One region of the Paenibacillus sp. sg306046 genome, then DNA from elsewhere that is predicted to be linked to it. Evidence: predicted binding sites of a transcription regulator. Region 1 holds the regulator's gene; the other holds the start of a gene.
What was found. The regulator Rex, encoded in region 1, represses fermentation and respiration genes when NADH is low (regulators of the CRP and FNR family bind a similar motif). The targets are predictions, from matches to a motif close to TTGTGAAATATTTCACAA.

Region 2: AC6ROY_RS23270 (hemerythrin domain-containing protein) is a predicted target of Rex. The motif match lies at 2,977-2,994, and genes of this name have one in related genera.

What each region holds. Positions count from the first base shown of each region.
Region 1 covers NZ_JCAMRT010000006.1:220,836-228,053, forward strand. The annotation lists gene dinG (ATP-dependent DNA helicase DinG) at 1-2,157, shown strand, start outside; gene AC6ROY_RS08755 (redox-sensing transcriptional repressor Rex) at 2,154-2,774, shown strand; gene AC6ROY_RS08760 (inorganic phosphate transporter) at 2,901-3,899, opposite strand; gene AC6ROY_RS08765 (DUF47 domain-containing protein) at 3,957-4,577, opposite strand; gene AC6ROY_RS08770 (amidohydrolase) at 4,870-6,168, shown strand; gene AC6ROY_RS08775 (cell wall elongation regulator TseB-like domain-containing protein) at 6,189-6,686, shown strand; gene AC6ROY_RS08780 (hypothetical protein) at 6,890-7,218, shown strand, end outside.
Region 2 covers NZ_JCAMRT010000033.1:11,926-19,143, forward strand. The annotation lists gene adhE (bifunctional acetaldehyde-CoA/alcohol dehydrogenase) at 1-2,014, opposite strand, end outside; gene AC6ROY_RS23265 (hypothetical protein) at 2,181-2,330, opposite strand; gene AC6ROY_RS23270 (hemerythrin domain-containing protein) at 2,385-2,918, opposite strand; gene AC6ROY_RS23275 (ABC transporter permease) at 3,078-3,374, opposite strand; gene AC6ROY_RS23280 (TVP38/TMEM64 family protein) at 3,459-4,109, opposite strand; gene AC6ROY_RS23285 (heavy metal translocating P-type ATPase) at 4,133-6,556, opposite strand; gene AC6ROY_RS23290 (DUF8832 domain-containing protein) at 6,768-7,218, opposite strand, start outside.

The DNA of each region.
Region 1 (7,218 bases):
ATGGAGCCTACCTTCGACCGGTTTTACGATGCGCTGCGGGAAACATTGAAAACGCGGTTTGAGACGTACGAGGAGCGGGAAGCGCAGGTTACGATGCTGAGCGAGGTGGAAAGCGCCTTTGAAGCCGGCAAGCATCTGATGGTGGAAGCGGGTACAGGAACGGGGAAATCGCTTGCTTACCTGATTCCGTCTCTGTATTACGGACTGAAGCATGATAAGAAAATGGTCGTCAGCACCCATACGATCAATTTGCAGGAGCAGCTGCGCGAGCGCGACATTCCGCTGCTGCATGATTTGTTCCCGGTTTCATTTCGCGCAGCGGTGTTGAAGGGGCGGCGTCATTACCTGTGCCTGAGAAAGTTCGAGCACAAGCTGAATACGCTTGATTTTGAACCGGGCAAGGATGATCGGGTCACAGCCGGGCAAATGCTTGTATGGCTTGGCGAGACGAAGCATGGCGATCAGGAAGAGCTGATGTTTACGAATAAAGGCAAGCTGTTCTGGCATACGGTGGAAAGCGATACCGATTCGTGTCTGAACAGAGCTTGTCCGTGGTTTAAAAAGTGCTTTTATCACCGCGCCCGGCATCAGGCGAATACGGCGGATGTGATCATTACGAATCATTCGCTGCTGTTTACCGATATGAAAGCCGACAACCGGCTGCTGCCTGCCTACAAGCATCTGGTGATTGATGAAGCGCATCATTTTGAGGAAGTGGCGAGCAAGCATCTCGGGATTGAGCTGCACTATCATACTTTGCTGAATACGCTGCAGCGGCTGTATAAGGACAGCAGGTCCGGGCAGCTGTCCGGACTGCGCTTCAAGCTGCAGAAAGCGGCCGAGGACCCCCGTGTGGCCAATTGGAGCGCAGAGATCGACCGTGCTGTGGAGCATCTGGTCCATCTGAAGGAGGACTGGGACCAGCTGAACGAGCTGCTGTTCCAGCTGCTGTTGTCGGCGCGCGGCGGGGAATCCACCCAGGCAGACGGCAATTCATCCGTGCTCCGCTTGAAAAAAGCAACATTACCCGGCGGTTGGGATAAGCTGGAGCTGTTGGAGGAAAATTTGCAGCTGCATGCGGCAGAAGCGCTCAAGCGGCTGGAGAAGCTGCTGGGCGATCTAAAGGAAGCCCAGGATGAATTTGAGGTGCAGAGTCAGGTTACTGATCTCGCAGGTACTGTGAAGGAGCTGCAACGGCATAAGGAAGATTTGCATATCTTTATGACGATGCCTGACGATAATTATGTGTATTGGCTGGAGGGCGGTCAATTTGGTAAAAGCCGTTCCCTGCAGCTTAACGCGGTGCCGATTGATGTCAGCGCGATGCTGCGCCAGCAGTTTTTCGAGCCGAAGGACAGCGTGATTTTGACCTCGGCTACGCTGTCGGTCGGGAAGTCGTTTGATTACACCTGCGAACAGCTGGGGCTGCGTGCTTCGGAGTCGGACAGCTCGTTGAAAACGATCCAGCTGCCTTCGCCGTTTAATTACCGGGAGCAGGCGCTTGTTGCCATACCGCGTGATTTTCCGACACTGCGCAGCGGACTTGGCGGTGAGAAGGAGTACGTGGAAGCATTGATTCCTTCGCTTGCCGAGGTCGCCCTGGAAACGAAGGGACGTATGCTCGTGCTGTTTACGTCGAATCGGATGCTTCGGGCGGTGCATGCCGGATTGAAGGACATGCTCGCTTCCTTTGGCGTCGAGGTGCTTGGTCAAGGCGTTGACAGCAGCAACCGCAGCAAGCTGACCCGGATGTTTCAGAGCAGTCCGGCCTGCGTATTGCTTGGCACAAGCAGCTTCTGGGAAGGGGTTGATATCCCGGGGGACGCCTTAACGGCGTTGGCGATTGTGAGGCTGCCCTTCCAGCCGCCGACGCACCCGGTTGTGGAAGCGAAAACCGAGAAGCTCAAGCAGAAAAATTTGAACTCGTTTATGAAGCTGTCCGTTCCGCAGGCGGTGATCCGGTTTAAGCAGGGGTTCGGCCGGCTTGTGCGTACGGCATCGGATAAAGGTATCGTCATTATTTACGATACCCGCGTCATCGACACGAACTATGGCAAGTACTTCCTGTATTCGCTGCCGGGTCCGAAGATCGAGCATATGAATGCGAGTCAATTGGTTCCGCGTATCAAGCAGTGGATGGAGGAGAAGCAAGCATGAAAACGATAAAAATTTCCGAGGCAGTTGTGCGGCGGCTGCCCATTTACTTACGTTTCCTGACGGAGCTGAGCAAAAAAAATATATCAACGGTATCCTCGCAGGATCTTGGTCAAAAGCTGGACCTGAATCCGGCGCAAATTCGCAAGGATCTTGCTTATTTCGGCGAATTCGGCAAGAAGGGCATCGGGTATGATGTTGATTATTTGATCGAGAAAATTCGCCAAATTCTCAAGCTCGATAAATTGATCCCTGTCGCCTTGGTTGGAGCTGGTAATCTTGGCCGCGCTTTGTGCAATTATAACGCTTATTTGAAAGATAATATGAAGATTGTTGCGGTATTTGACCTGCATGCCGGCAAAGTGGGCGAATCCATCAATCAGCTGAAGGTGAAGCCGATGGAGGAGCTCGTTTCCACTATTCGTGCGCTTAGCGTCAGAATCGGCATTATTACCGTACCGGCTGTCGAGGCGCAGCAGGTCGCCAATCAATTTGTGGAAGCCGGGGTTGAGGCGATCTTGAATTTCGCCCCGGTGATCATCAAGGTTCCAGCTGAAATTCGCGTTCACCATGCGGACTTCACGACTGAGCTGCAAAGCCTCGCTTATTATTTGGAATAATTGAAAAGGAGCCTTCATTCCACGTTTATAGTGGCTTGAAGGCTCCTTGCATAATGTGCGATTCATTGATTCATTCCCCCAGGCTTACTCGTTTGAGACAGTCCCAGACAAGGAGTATGAAGCGGCTTAGATAAACGCGAGCAGGATTTTGAACGTAATAAACGCCAGCACCATGCTGATCGGCACCGTAATAAACCAGGTCAGCACCATCTTCGTTACGGTGGCCCACTTGACATCGTGGAAGCGAAGCACCGAACCCGTACCGATAATCGACGATGAAATGACTTGCGTGGTCGACAGCGGCATCCCCATATGCGTGGACGTCTGAATGATGATCGACGAGTTCAAGTCGGAAGCGAAGCCGTTGATCGGTTCGATTTTGAGCAGCTTGCGGCTCATCGTCTTGATAATTTTCCAGCCGCCGATCGAAGTGCCAAGTCCCATCGCAGTCGCGGCCGACAGCTTGACCCACAGCGGTACATCCAGCGTCTGCTGAATGTCCAGGGTTACGAGTGCGAAGACGATAATGCCCATTGCCTTCTGAGCGTCATTGCCCCCGTGGGAAAATGAAAGCAAGCCGGCGGACACAATTTGAAACAGACGGAAGGTCCGGTTTAGCTTGGAACGTGATTGATTGCCGCTGGCAATGATCACCCGTTTGATGATCCACATGATCAAAAAGCCGGAAGCAAACGCAATGATCGGCGACAGGATCAGGATGAGAATAATATTCCAGAAGCCGGACCAGTTCAACGCGTCAACGCCTGCGCCCGCGATGACGGCGCCTGCGAGCGAGCCGATCAGCGTATGGGAGGAGGAAGAAGGAATGCCGTAATACCAGGTGAGCAGGTTCCAGAATATGGCTGATATAAGCGCTGCAATAACAATGTAAATGCCGTTTTCGATTTTGGCCGGATCTGCCACGCTGCCGCCGACGGTTTTGGCTACCTCGGAGGAGTAAATTGCGCCGACAAAGTTCAGGACGGCCGCATACAAAATGGCGAAGCGCGGAGACAGTGCTTTGGTCGAAATGGACGTGGCGATTGCATTCGCCGTATCGTGAAACCCGTTTATGAAGTCAAATATAAGCGCTAGAGCAACGACGATTATCAAGGTGGTTAACATGTTTTCCTCCTAAGTCATACCATGCGAATTCCGCAAGCTGATCGAACGGACAGCGGCTTACGAATATCGCAGCACAACGCTTTCCAGAATATTGGCTACGTCTTCACAGGCATCGGTCGTTTGCTCCAGACGCTCGTACAGCTCCTTCAGCTTGAAATCGTGATAAGGCTCCTTCGGATTTGTGAAAATTTCGCGAATGCCTTCCCGCATCAGCCGGTCTGCTTCGTTTTCCAGGCTGTTGATTTGCACGGTATGCTCAGTCAATTGCATATATTTTTTCTTGGACAGCAAAATCATCGCATCAAGAATATGCTGACAGCTCGCTACGAGCACAGCAGAAAATTCCTTCATATAACGATCCGTGAAGGTAATGTTTAAGTAATCAAATCTTGCAATGGAAGCTTCGATGCCGTCCAGCACGTCGTCTACTTTGGAGGCCAGCTCCATAATATCCTCGCGCTCGATCGGAGTAATAAACACTTTGTTCAAGCCCTTGAAGATCTGGTGTGTGAGTTGATCTCCGTTATGCTCCAGGTCGCGAAGCTGCGGATAAAAGGTCGCGGGCGGCTCGGAGCCCATCATCGCTGAACGGAAGGTTTGCGCCGCCAGAAGCATGTTTTCTGAAGCCTTAATGAGCAGCAGCAAAAAGTCAGTATCATTTTTTTTGGTAAAAAGCATGGCTTTCGCCTCCTATTGTTATCTTTAATTTACAAAATCTTAATAATACGAGTAGAATTATGTAGAAAAAAGGAGTAAATTCACACAAAATTAAAAATAACACACTCGAATGCCGGAATGCAATGATAGTTTCGGCAAACTTAGTTTATGTCATCCGGGCGCGTATTATGTAGCCTCCAGGTCCGGTCCGGACGGGAAGCTTGATTTCTAGACGGTGAAATTGTACATTGGAAACGGGACTTGTAGCATGGCTTCCGCGGACGTCTATATATAATGGAGAGGAATAGATAACGTGAAAAAAACGCTGATTGTAAACGGCACATTTATTACGCTGGACGAAGCTCGTCCATGCTTCCAGGGACATATGGTCATTGAGGGCGACCGCATTCTTCGCATTACAGAGGGCGCTCCACCCGAGGATGAGCAATTTGATGAAGTTGTAGAAGGAAGAGGCAAGCTGTTTTTGCCAGGCTTCGTTAATACACATGGCCATACGGCGATGTCGCTGCTGCGGGGTTACGGCGACGATATGGCGCTGCAGCTGTGGCTGCAGGAAAAAATGTGGCCGATGGAAGCAAAATTTACAGCTGCTGATGTAGCTGCAGGAACACGCTTGTCGATTCTGGAGATGGTGAAGGGCGGCACAACGACGTTTGTTGATATGTATGATCATATGAACGAGGTTGCGAAGGCGGTTGAGGAAAGCGGAATCCGGGCTGTTCTGACGCGCGGCGTCATCGGCTTGTGCTCGCGCGAGGAGCAGGATGCGAAGCTGGCGGAGGCTGTCCGGTTTGCCCGTGAGTGGAACGGACAAGCGGACGGACGGATTACGACGATGCTTTCGCCGCATGCCCCTTACACATGCCCGCCTGACTACATAGAGCGGATTGTGCAGGCGTCTGAGGAGCTTCAGCTGCCGATTCACATTCATATGTCGGAAACGGCTCGCGAGGTACAGGACAATGTCGATCAATACGGCCTGCGGCCTGTCGAGCATCTGGAGAAGCTGGGCGTCTTCGCCAGACCGACGCTGGTGGCGCATGGCGTTCATTTGACCGATGACGAGATTGCTCTTCTGAAAAAATACGATGTGCGGGTTTCCCATAACCCTGGCAGCAACCTGAAGCTGGCCAGCGGCGTTGCCCGGGTTCCTGAGCTGCTGAAGGCAGGCGTGCTTGTTTCGTTGGGTACGGACGGTCCGGCCAGCAACAACAATCTCGATATGCTGGAGGAAATCCGGCTGGCGGCGATGCTTCACAAGGGAGTCAGCGGCGATCCGGTTGCTGTCGCGGCCGCAGACGCGTTGCGTTTGGGCACGCTTGATGGCGCGCGTTCCATCTGGCTTGACGATGTCGGGGCGCTGCAGGCAGGCATGAAGGCCGATTTTATTGCGCTTGATATGGATCAGCCGCATTATTTCCCGCGCACGAACCTGATTTCGCATGTGGTTTACGCAGCTAACACCCGTGATGTTACCGACGTTTGCGTGAACGGCCAGTGGCTTGTCCGGTCTAACGTCTGCCTGACGCTCGATGAGGAGCGGATCAAGTTTGAGGCACAGCGTGCCTTCGAGCGGTTGACAGGCGTTTAAGACAGAGGAGGCGGTCTGCCGTGCGCAAAAGATGGAAATGGAGCCTGGCCGCCGCGGCAGCGCTGATCCTGATCGTTTTCGTGTTAAGCTGGATCTACCAGTCCGTGTCCCGGGAGGAATGGAAGCTGCAGCGGGCTGCCGTACAGACGGCTTATGAGAAGACCGCGCTTGTCAAGGCAAATGTTGTGGAACGCTTTATCGCCGACAAGGCGTACACGGTCATTACAGGCGAAAACAAGCTGGGCCAAGGTCTGTACGTCTGGGTCGGCCGCGATGGCGAGCTTCGAACCGAGATGGCCGCGAACGGGATTACTGGCGACGCAGCCGCCCGGAAAGTAAAAGACAGACTGCCCGGAGCGGACATTTTACGAATAACGCCTGGCTTGCAGGCCGATAAGCCGGTATGGGAAGTTTTTTATACGTATACGCCGGAAGGACAGAAGGAACAGCACTTTTATGATTATTATCAATTTACGGACGGCGCTCTCATCGACACATGGCGTTTGACCATTCAATAGCCGGCTCTCCGGAATCAGGCGTCCCGTTGCGTTTTCGCGCAGCGGGGCGTTTTTTGCTTGTCCAAAGGCGGATATCGACATGCTGCCACACATTACATTGTCATTTCGTATATCACATATGCTATACTTTCTATACAAGTTTATTGATATACTTTACAGGCAATTACAACTCTGATTTCTCAGGAAAGGGTGAATATATACAGATGAACATACGTCCTGTGCCCGTTTTGTTAAGTCTGGTCATTACGGCATCCTTGTTGTTTGGCGGCTACTTTGCCTATCAAAGCTACGCGATGGAAAGTCCGCTCCAGAAGGCTGTCTCCGGGATCGAAGGGGTAGAGCTTGTATCGACCAAGCTGTCTGCCGATGCGGCTGAAGTTCAGATCAAGCTGGAAGCCGACAAAAGCTTGCGCGAGGTTGTTCAGCTTGTGCAAAGCGAAGGCCGTCAAGTGATCGGCAGCCGCGAGCTGCAGCTAAAAGTTGTTAACGAGCCGTCGGCCAAGCTGGAGTCGTGGTGGTCGTCCGCCTTGTT
Region 2 (7,218 bases), on a different contig from region 1:
ACACGTAAGCTTCAATCGCATGCGTCAGCACATCCATGCCGGTATCGGCGACCGCCGTTTTGGGCAGCGTGTACACGTATTCCGGGTCGATAATCGCCACATCCGGCGTCAGCTCGTAATCGGCCAGCGGGTATTTCGTGTTGCCTTGATTTTTATCGGTGATGACCGCGAAGCTGGTCACCTCCGAGCCTGTGCCCGAGGTCGTCGGAATGGCGACGAAGGTCGCTTTCTGGCCGAGACGCGGGTATTTGTACACGCGCTTGCGGATGTCCATAAACTTTTGCTTGAGCGCCTGGAAGTCGGTGTCCGGGTATTCGTAGAACAGCCACATCGCCTTCGCCGCATCCATCGGCGAGCCGCCGCCGAGCGCAATAATGCAGTCCGGCTGGAAGGAACGCATCATCGCAGTGCCGCGATTCACCGTATCCACGGACGGATCGGGCTCCACATCGCTGAACACCTCAATATGAACCGGCGTCCGGCGCTTGCGCAAGTAATATTCGACCCGCTCGACATAGCCCAGCTTGACCATCATCGGGTCGGTTACGATCATGACGCGGGTGATGTCCGGCATTTTCTCCAAATATTGCGTGGAGCCCTTCTCGAAATACACCTTGGGCGGCATCTTGAACCATTGCATATTGACCGTCCGCTCCGCGACCCGCTTCAGGTTCAACAGGTTGACCGCCGTGACGTTCGCCGTCGTCGAGTTATGTCCGTACGAGCCGCAACCGAGCGTCAGCGACGGCAGGTTGGTGTTGTAAATGTCGCCGATGGCGCCGTGCGTCGAAGGCGAATTGACAATAACGCGGCCGGTCTGGAGCTTCGCGGCAAAGGCTTGCACGACCTGATCGTTTTTGGAATGAATGACCGAGGAGTGGCCCATTCCTCCGAAAGCAACGACCTCGGCTGCCCGGGCGATGCCCTGCTCGGCGTTCTTCACCTTGTAGCAAGCAAGCACGGGACTAAGCTTCTCGGCCGACAGCGGATGCGCTTCGCCTACGCCCTGCAGCTCGGCGACGAGAATTTTCGTTTGCTCCGGCACCGTCAGACCGGCCATTTTGGCGATGGCGGCAGCCGGCTGGCCGACAATCACCGCGTTGACCGCACATTTCTCCGGATTAATGACCAGCTTGGAGACGGCTTCGGTTTCTTCCTTGTTCAGGAAGTAGCAGCCAAATTCGATCATCAGCTTCTTCGCCTGCTCGTAGATCGGCTCCTCCAAAATAACCGCCTGCTCCGAAGCGCAAATCATGCCGTTGTCAAACGTTTTGGACAAAATCAGGTCGGTGACCGCCTGCTTCAAATCCGCCGTCTTCTCAATAAAGCAAGGCACATTGCCCGGCCCTACGCCTAGCGCCGGCTTGCCGGTGCTGTAAGCCGCCTTCACCATGGAGGAGCCGCCGGTCGCCAGCACAAGCGCAACGTCCGGATGGTTCATCAGCAGTTGGGTCGCTTCGACGGAAGGATGCTCAATCCACTGGACGCACGCGGCCGGAGCGCCCGCAAGCACCGCTGCGTCGCGCAGCGTGCGCGCCGCAGCCACACTTGATTTTTGTGCGGACGGGTGAAAGGCGAAAATGATCGGGTTGCGGGTTTTGGCCGCAATGAGCGACTTAAACATCGTCGTTGACGTCGGATTGGTCACTGGCGTCACGCCGGCGATCACGCCGACAGGCTCGGCGACAAGCCGGTAATTCTCATAACGGTTTTCCTCAATCGTGCCGACGGTTTTCGCCGCCTTGATGCTGTGGTAAATATATTCCGTTGCGAAAATGTTCTTCGTAATTTTATCCTCGTACACGCCGCGCCCCGTCTCTTCAAACGCGAGCTTCGCCAGCTCCATGTGTCGATCCAGACCGGCCAGCGCCATCTGCTGCACAAGTTGGTCAACCTGCTGCTGATCCAGCTGCAAGTACGCCTGCTGCGCCTGCAAAGCTTGACTGACCAGGCGGTTCACTTCCTCTTGCGCCGAAATCGGATGTACCTGAGCCTTCGTTTCTTTCACAGCCATCGTTAATCTCCTCCTGAAATGGTTCGATTTCGAATTGAAGCTCGCCTCAGATTGCCGGATCGGGCTCCATGTTGCTTGCGGACTTGAGATGAAGCTGCGGGTCGTCTATGCAGGCTTGCAGCTTAGCCCTTACAGCCGGACAGGCTTGCCGAGGCTTCCGCCCCAGTTAGCGCAGTCCGTCCGACGTTCCGGGATCGGCTTCTTCTGCCGGAGAAACGCGGCAATCCTCGCAAATCCAGGCGGTGCCGGTATCTCCATGGCCGTGTACGTTGCCGCAGCAGGTACAAGTAATCGTGTTTTGAGGTTCGGATGTCATACGGATCGCCTCCAGATCGGGTTTGCGGGCCTAAGCCCGGACTTGGTTACAGGGCTATGAAAACAAATGGTCGATATCCTGCAAAATCTGATCGGCCATCGGGTAAACAACCTCTTCCTCCAAATTCAAATGCTCGCTCAAAATAAGGCAAGCCTGAACGAGATGTGAAGCCGCCGCCTTTATGTGAATTTTTTCACCTTCTAGGACAAGCTGATCCACTGCCTCGTAGAAAGACGTAACAAACATGTGCGCAAGCTCATGATCCTTCTCCATCACCCAGATTGACGGCATGATCGACGGCCCCTGCACTTTATTGAAATAACGGGTCAGCAGCGGGAATAGCTCCTGTTCCTCCCACCCGGCGTGACAGTCCAGCGCATCCATCAGCTGCCCCATGGAGCCGCGCAGCTCCTTGAGTCTGGTCACAGCCTCGGCGGTGGATCTCAGCCTGGTTACTCCCTCACCCTGCCGACGGATGTCAGTCAGTCGCACACGCAGGTTGTCGTGCTCTTCCTTCAACCGCTCTATCATCTCCATAAACTGAGTCGGGCGGGCGCTTTGCATCATTTCCACAGTCGGTAGCTCCATGCCGGAATCCTCCTTGATTTGGAATTATCTTTATTGTAATCCTGCGCTGCCGAATTCACTGTGAAAAATGTCACTCGTCGCAAATTCGACATATCCTTTCGGCGTCCATTCGGCGTCCGGCTCCGGCGCCGCTGGAAAACGGCGCCGGAGCTTGCGGATTCAAGCGACGGCATCGGCTGCAATCAGCCGCAAATCGGCGGTAAACCGCAGCTTGTGGCTCAGCCAGCTCAGCAATATGGCCGTCAGCGCCGCCGACGCCGCAAGAATAAACATAATGAGCAGCTGATAACGGACCGTTTCAATAGGGTCGGCGCCTGCAACGATCATGCCGGGCAGTCGCGCCGAGCGGTCTGCTCCAGCAGCCGTCCTTCGCCCATAAACCAGACCGTATCGCTGAGTAGCCGGCGCTTCATAACGCCGCTTGACTACCTGATCTAACGCTAGCAACAGGGTCACCTTCCCCGGACCTCCTCATCAAACTCCCGCTCTATTATATCGGGAATTCGCTGTCGCTGGAAAGCCCGCGTCCGATGATGAAGCTCACATTCGGTCATCGTTCCCGCCGCGCTCGACCGCTTTCATTTGGCGCAGCCGAAGCCGGTAGCCGAGCATAACAACGCCGAGAAACGCAGAATAAATCAGCAGCACAGCAGCGGCCTGACCCGGCTCGGCTGCCACGGTGTCGCCCACAATGGCAAATACGAGCATCACCGGCACCTTGCCGAGCACCGTCGCCGCGGCAAACAGCCAAACCGGAATAAGGCTCAACGCCGAATAAATATTGACGACCGGAGCGGGAACAAATGGCAGCAGACGCGCTACCAGCACCCCGATAAACGGATGACGCTCAAACATCACGGTAAATCGTTCCACCTGCCGAAACCTGGCCAAGTAGCTCCGTCCCTGCTCGCGAAACAAGAGGCGGACGAGCAGCAGCATCAGCACAGCGGCAATCGAGGACCCGGCTACGTTCAGCAGAGACCCGACCGCCACGCCGTACTTGGCTCCCATCACGCCGCCCACAACGCCAAACGGAATGACCGGCACAAGAGCAAGCAGCACCGACAACAGCAGCAGCAGCGGCAGGTCAGCGCTGTCGCCGGCCGCTAGCCAGGCCGCAAGCTCCTGCTTATACAGCAGGCCGGCGGCGATCAGCAGCACATAACCGAGCAGCAGCAGCACAGGCTTCACAAGCAGGGCTCCTTTCCGCCGCACTACAGCTTCATGCGCTGCAGCCGCAGCGCGTTCAGCACTACGGACACCGAGCTGAGCGCCATCGCTGCGCCTGCAAGCCACGGAGCCAGGAAACCCAGCGCCGCAATCGGGATGCCGACGACGTTGTAGGCGAGCGCCCAAAATAAATTTTGACGAATGTTCCGCATCGTCCTGCGGCTCAGGCCAATCGCATCGGAAATGCCTGTCAGGTCGCCGCGCATCAAGGTCACATCGGCCGCTTCCATCGCGATATCCGTCCCGGTGCCGATCGCCATGCCGATATCCGCCGTCGCCAGCGCTGGCGCATCATTGATGCCGTCCCCGACCATCGCCACCTTGCGCCCGGCGTCCTGCAGCTTCTTCACCTCCAGCGCCTTGCCCTCCGGCAGCACCTCAGCCAGCACATGCGCTATGCCCGCTTGCGCCGCAATCGCCCGCGCCGTCCGCTCATTGTCGCCGGTCATCATCAGTACCTCGATGCCTTCGCGCTGCAAGCGCGCCACGGCTTCACGCGAGGTATCGCGGATCGTATCCGCAACGCCAACCATCCCGGCATAATCGCCATCGACGGCAATCAGCATGACGGTCCGCCCTTCTTCCTCCAAAGCGCTCATGTCCGTATAAGCCGGTTGCGCGTCAACGCCAGCCTTCTCCATCAGCCTGCGGGTGCCGATCAGCAGCTCCCGGCCCTCCACGACCGCCCGTACCCCATAGCCGGGGATCGCCTCGAACCCGTCCGTATGTGCCGCCAGTTGAATACCGCGCGCCATAATACCTGCGACAATCGCTTCGGCAAGCGGATGCTCCGAAGAGCGTTCCGCCGCTCCTACCCAGGACAGCAGCGTCTGCTCGTCCTGCCCGCGGCTGATGCGAACATCCGTTAAGGCCGGCTTGCCCTTCGTCACGGTTCCCGTCTTATCCACGACAACCGTGTCGATCCGGTGGGCTGCCTCCAGATGCTCTCCGCCCTTGAACAAAATGCCCAGCTCAGCCGCCCGCCCTGATCCGGCCATAATCGAGGTCGGTGTAGCCAGACCGAGGGCGCATGGGCATGCAATGACCAGCACGGCAATCGCCTTCTCCAGCGCATCCGCAAACCCGCCTGTTCCAATGACAAAATACCAGCTGACAAACGTCAGCGCCGCGATCCCGACCACAATCGGAACGAAGATGCCGGAAATGGCATCGGCTACCCGTTGAATCGGCGCTTTGGAGCTTTGCGCTTCTTCGACAACCCGGATAATTTGCGCCAGCGCCGTATCCTTGCCGACCTGCGTCGCACGAATGCGAAGCGAGCCGTTTTTGTTGATGGTCGCGCCGATCGCCTTGTCGCCGGGCTTCTTCTCCACCGGAAGGCTCTCGCCCGTCAGCATCGACTCATCAATGGAGGAGGCTCCCTCCTCCACGATGCCGTCCACCGGAATTTTTTCCCCCGGCTTGACAAGCAGCCTGTCACCGACCACGACGTCGCCGATCGGCAGCTGCAGCTCCTGTCCGTCGCGGATGACTCGCGCTGTTTTCGCCTGCAAGCCCATCAAGGTACGAATCGCTTCGGATGACCGGCCCTTGGCCAGCGCTTCAAACAGCTTACCAAGCAAAATCAGCGTAATGAGCACAGCGCTCGTTTCATAATAATACCCGGCGCCGTGTCCGTGACCTGCCAGTGCGTTTTCAAACGTCAAATACAAGCTGTACAAATAAGCAGCCGAAGTGCCAAGCGCAACCAGCACATCCATATTCGCACTGCCGTTGCGCAGTGCTTTATACGCGCCCACGTAGAAGGGCCAGCCGATGACAAACTGAACCGGCGTAGCCAGCACAAGCTGGAACCACGGGTTCATAAACAGCTCCGGCAGCCAAATAAACGAGGTGAAGGCGAAATGGCTCACCATGGCCCAGAGCAGCGGCAGAGAGAGCAGCGCGGAGACGAGCAGTCTGCGCCTCTGCCGCCCGATTTCCGCCGCCTTGCGCTGCTGCGGCTCCTGCTCCTCCTGCTTGGGAGCTGCCTCATAGCCGAGCTGGGCAACCTTCTTCACGACATCGGATACTCCTGTCTGCGCCGGATTGTATTCCACGTAAGCTGTTTCCAGCGCAAGGTTAACCGTCGCCCGGTTTACGCCCGGCAGCTTATGCAAGCCCTTTTCGATCCGGGTCGCGCAAGCGGCGCACGTCATCCCGCCGATCTGAAGCTCGGCGCTCTCCTGCACCGTGCCATAACCAAGCGCTTCGATTTTCCCTTCCACCCGGCTCCGATCCGTAAGCGCAGGATCATAAGTCACCGAGGCTTGCTCCAGAGCCAAATTTACCGTCGCGACGGAAACCCCCTCCAGCCTCGTTAAGCCTTTCTCAATCCGGGTCGCACACGCAGCGCAGGTCATGCCTGTTACTTGCCACGTCTCTTGACGCTGTCCGGCGGTTGTCATCACTACCACTCCTATTTGCCCGGCTTTACTTGAATGATGACTTCATCATATTATACCCCCCACCCGTATGTCAACCGAAACGGCGACCAGCCCGGTACGACACCATCAGCCCAGAATACGCACAAGTTTAAGTACGACGTCCGGAAAACAGGGCAGTTTTCCAGCGCACCGTCTCTCATCGCGATTAAACGGACCGCTCCGCCGCTAGCTGCTAGCCCCCCGCCTGCACCGAATAAGCATGCACCTCGCGGCCGCCGCCATACCGCATAAAGTCGGCAAACAGCCGGTATTCGCCTGCTGCAGGCAAGATCACCTCCAGCTCATAACGTCCATTGCCGCGCTCAGCCGGGTGCAGATGGTCGTAATAGCTCAGGTCTTTGCTGACCACAATCAGATGCAGCGGCAGCTCATGGCGCAGCTCAAGCCGCCTGAGCGGGCGCTGCTGCCCGTCAAGCAGCTGTATGGTCACCTTCACAGCTTGTCCCGCTATCGGCCGCTCCGGCGCTAAACCCCACTGTACAGCTGCTCCCGTCAAGGAGCCGGTATCCGGACGATACCCGGCCCCCTGACCTTGCCCGGGCGGGTCAGACGGTTCCGCCGCGCGGCGGCTGCCCGTTTCGACGGCTTGCGGCCGATTCCCCGCCAGCCAACCTGTCAGCAGC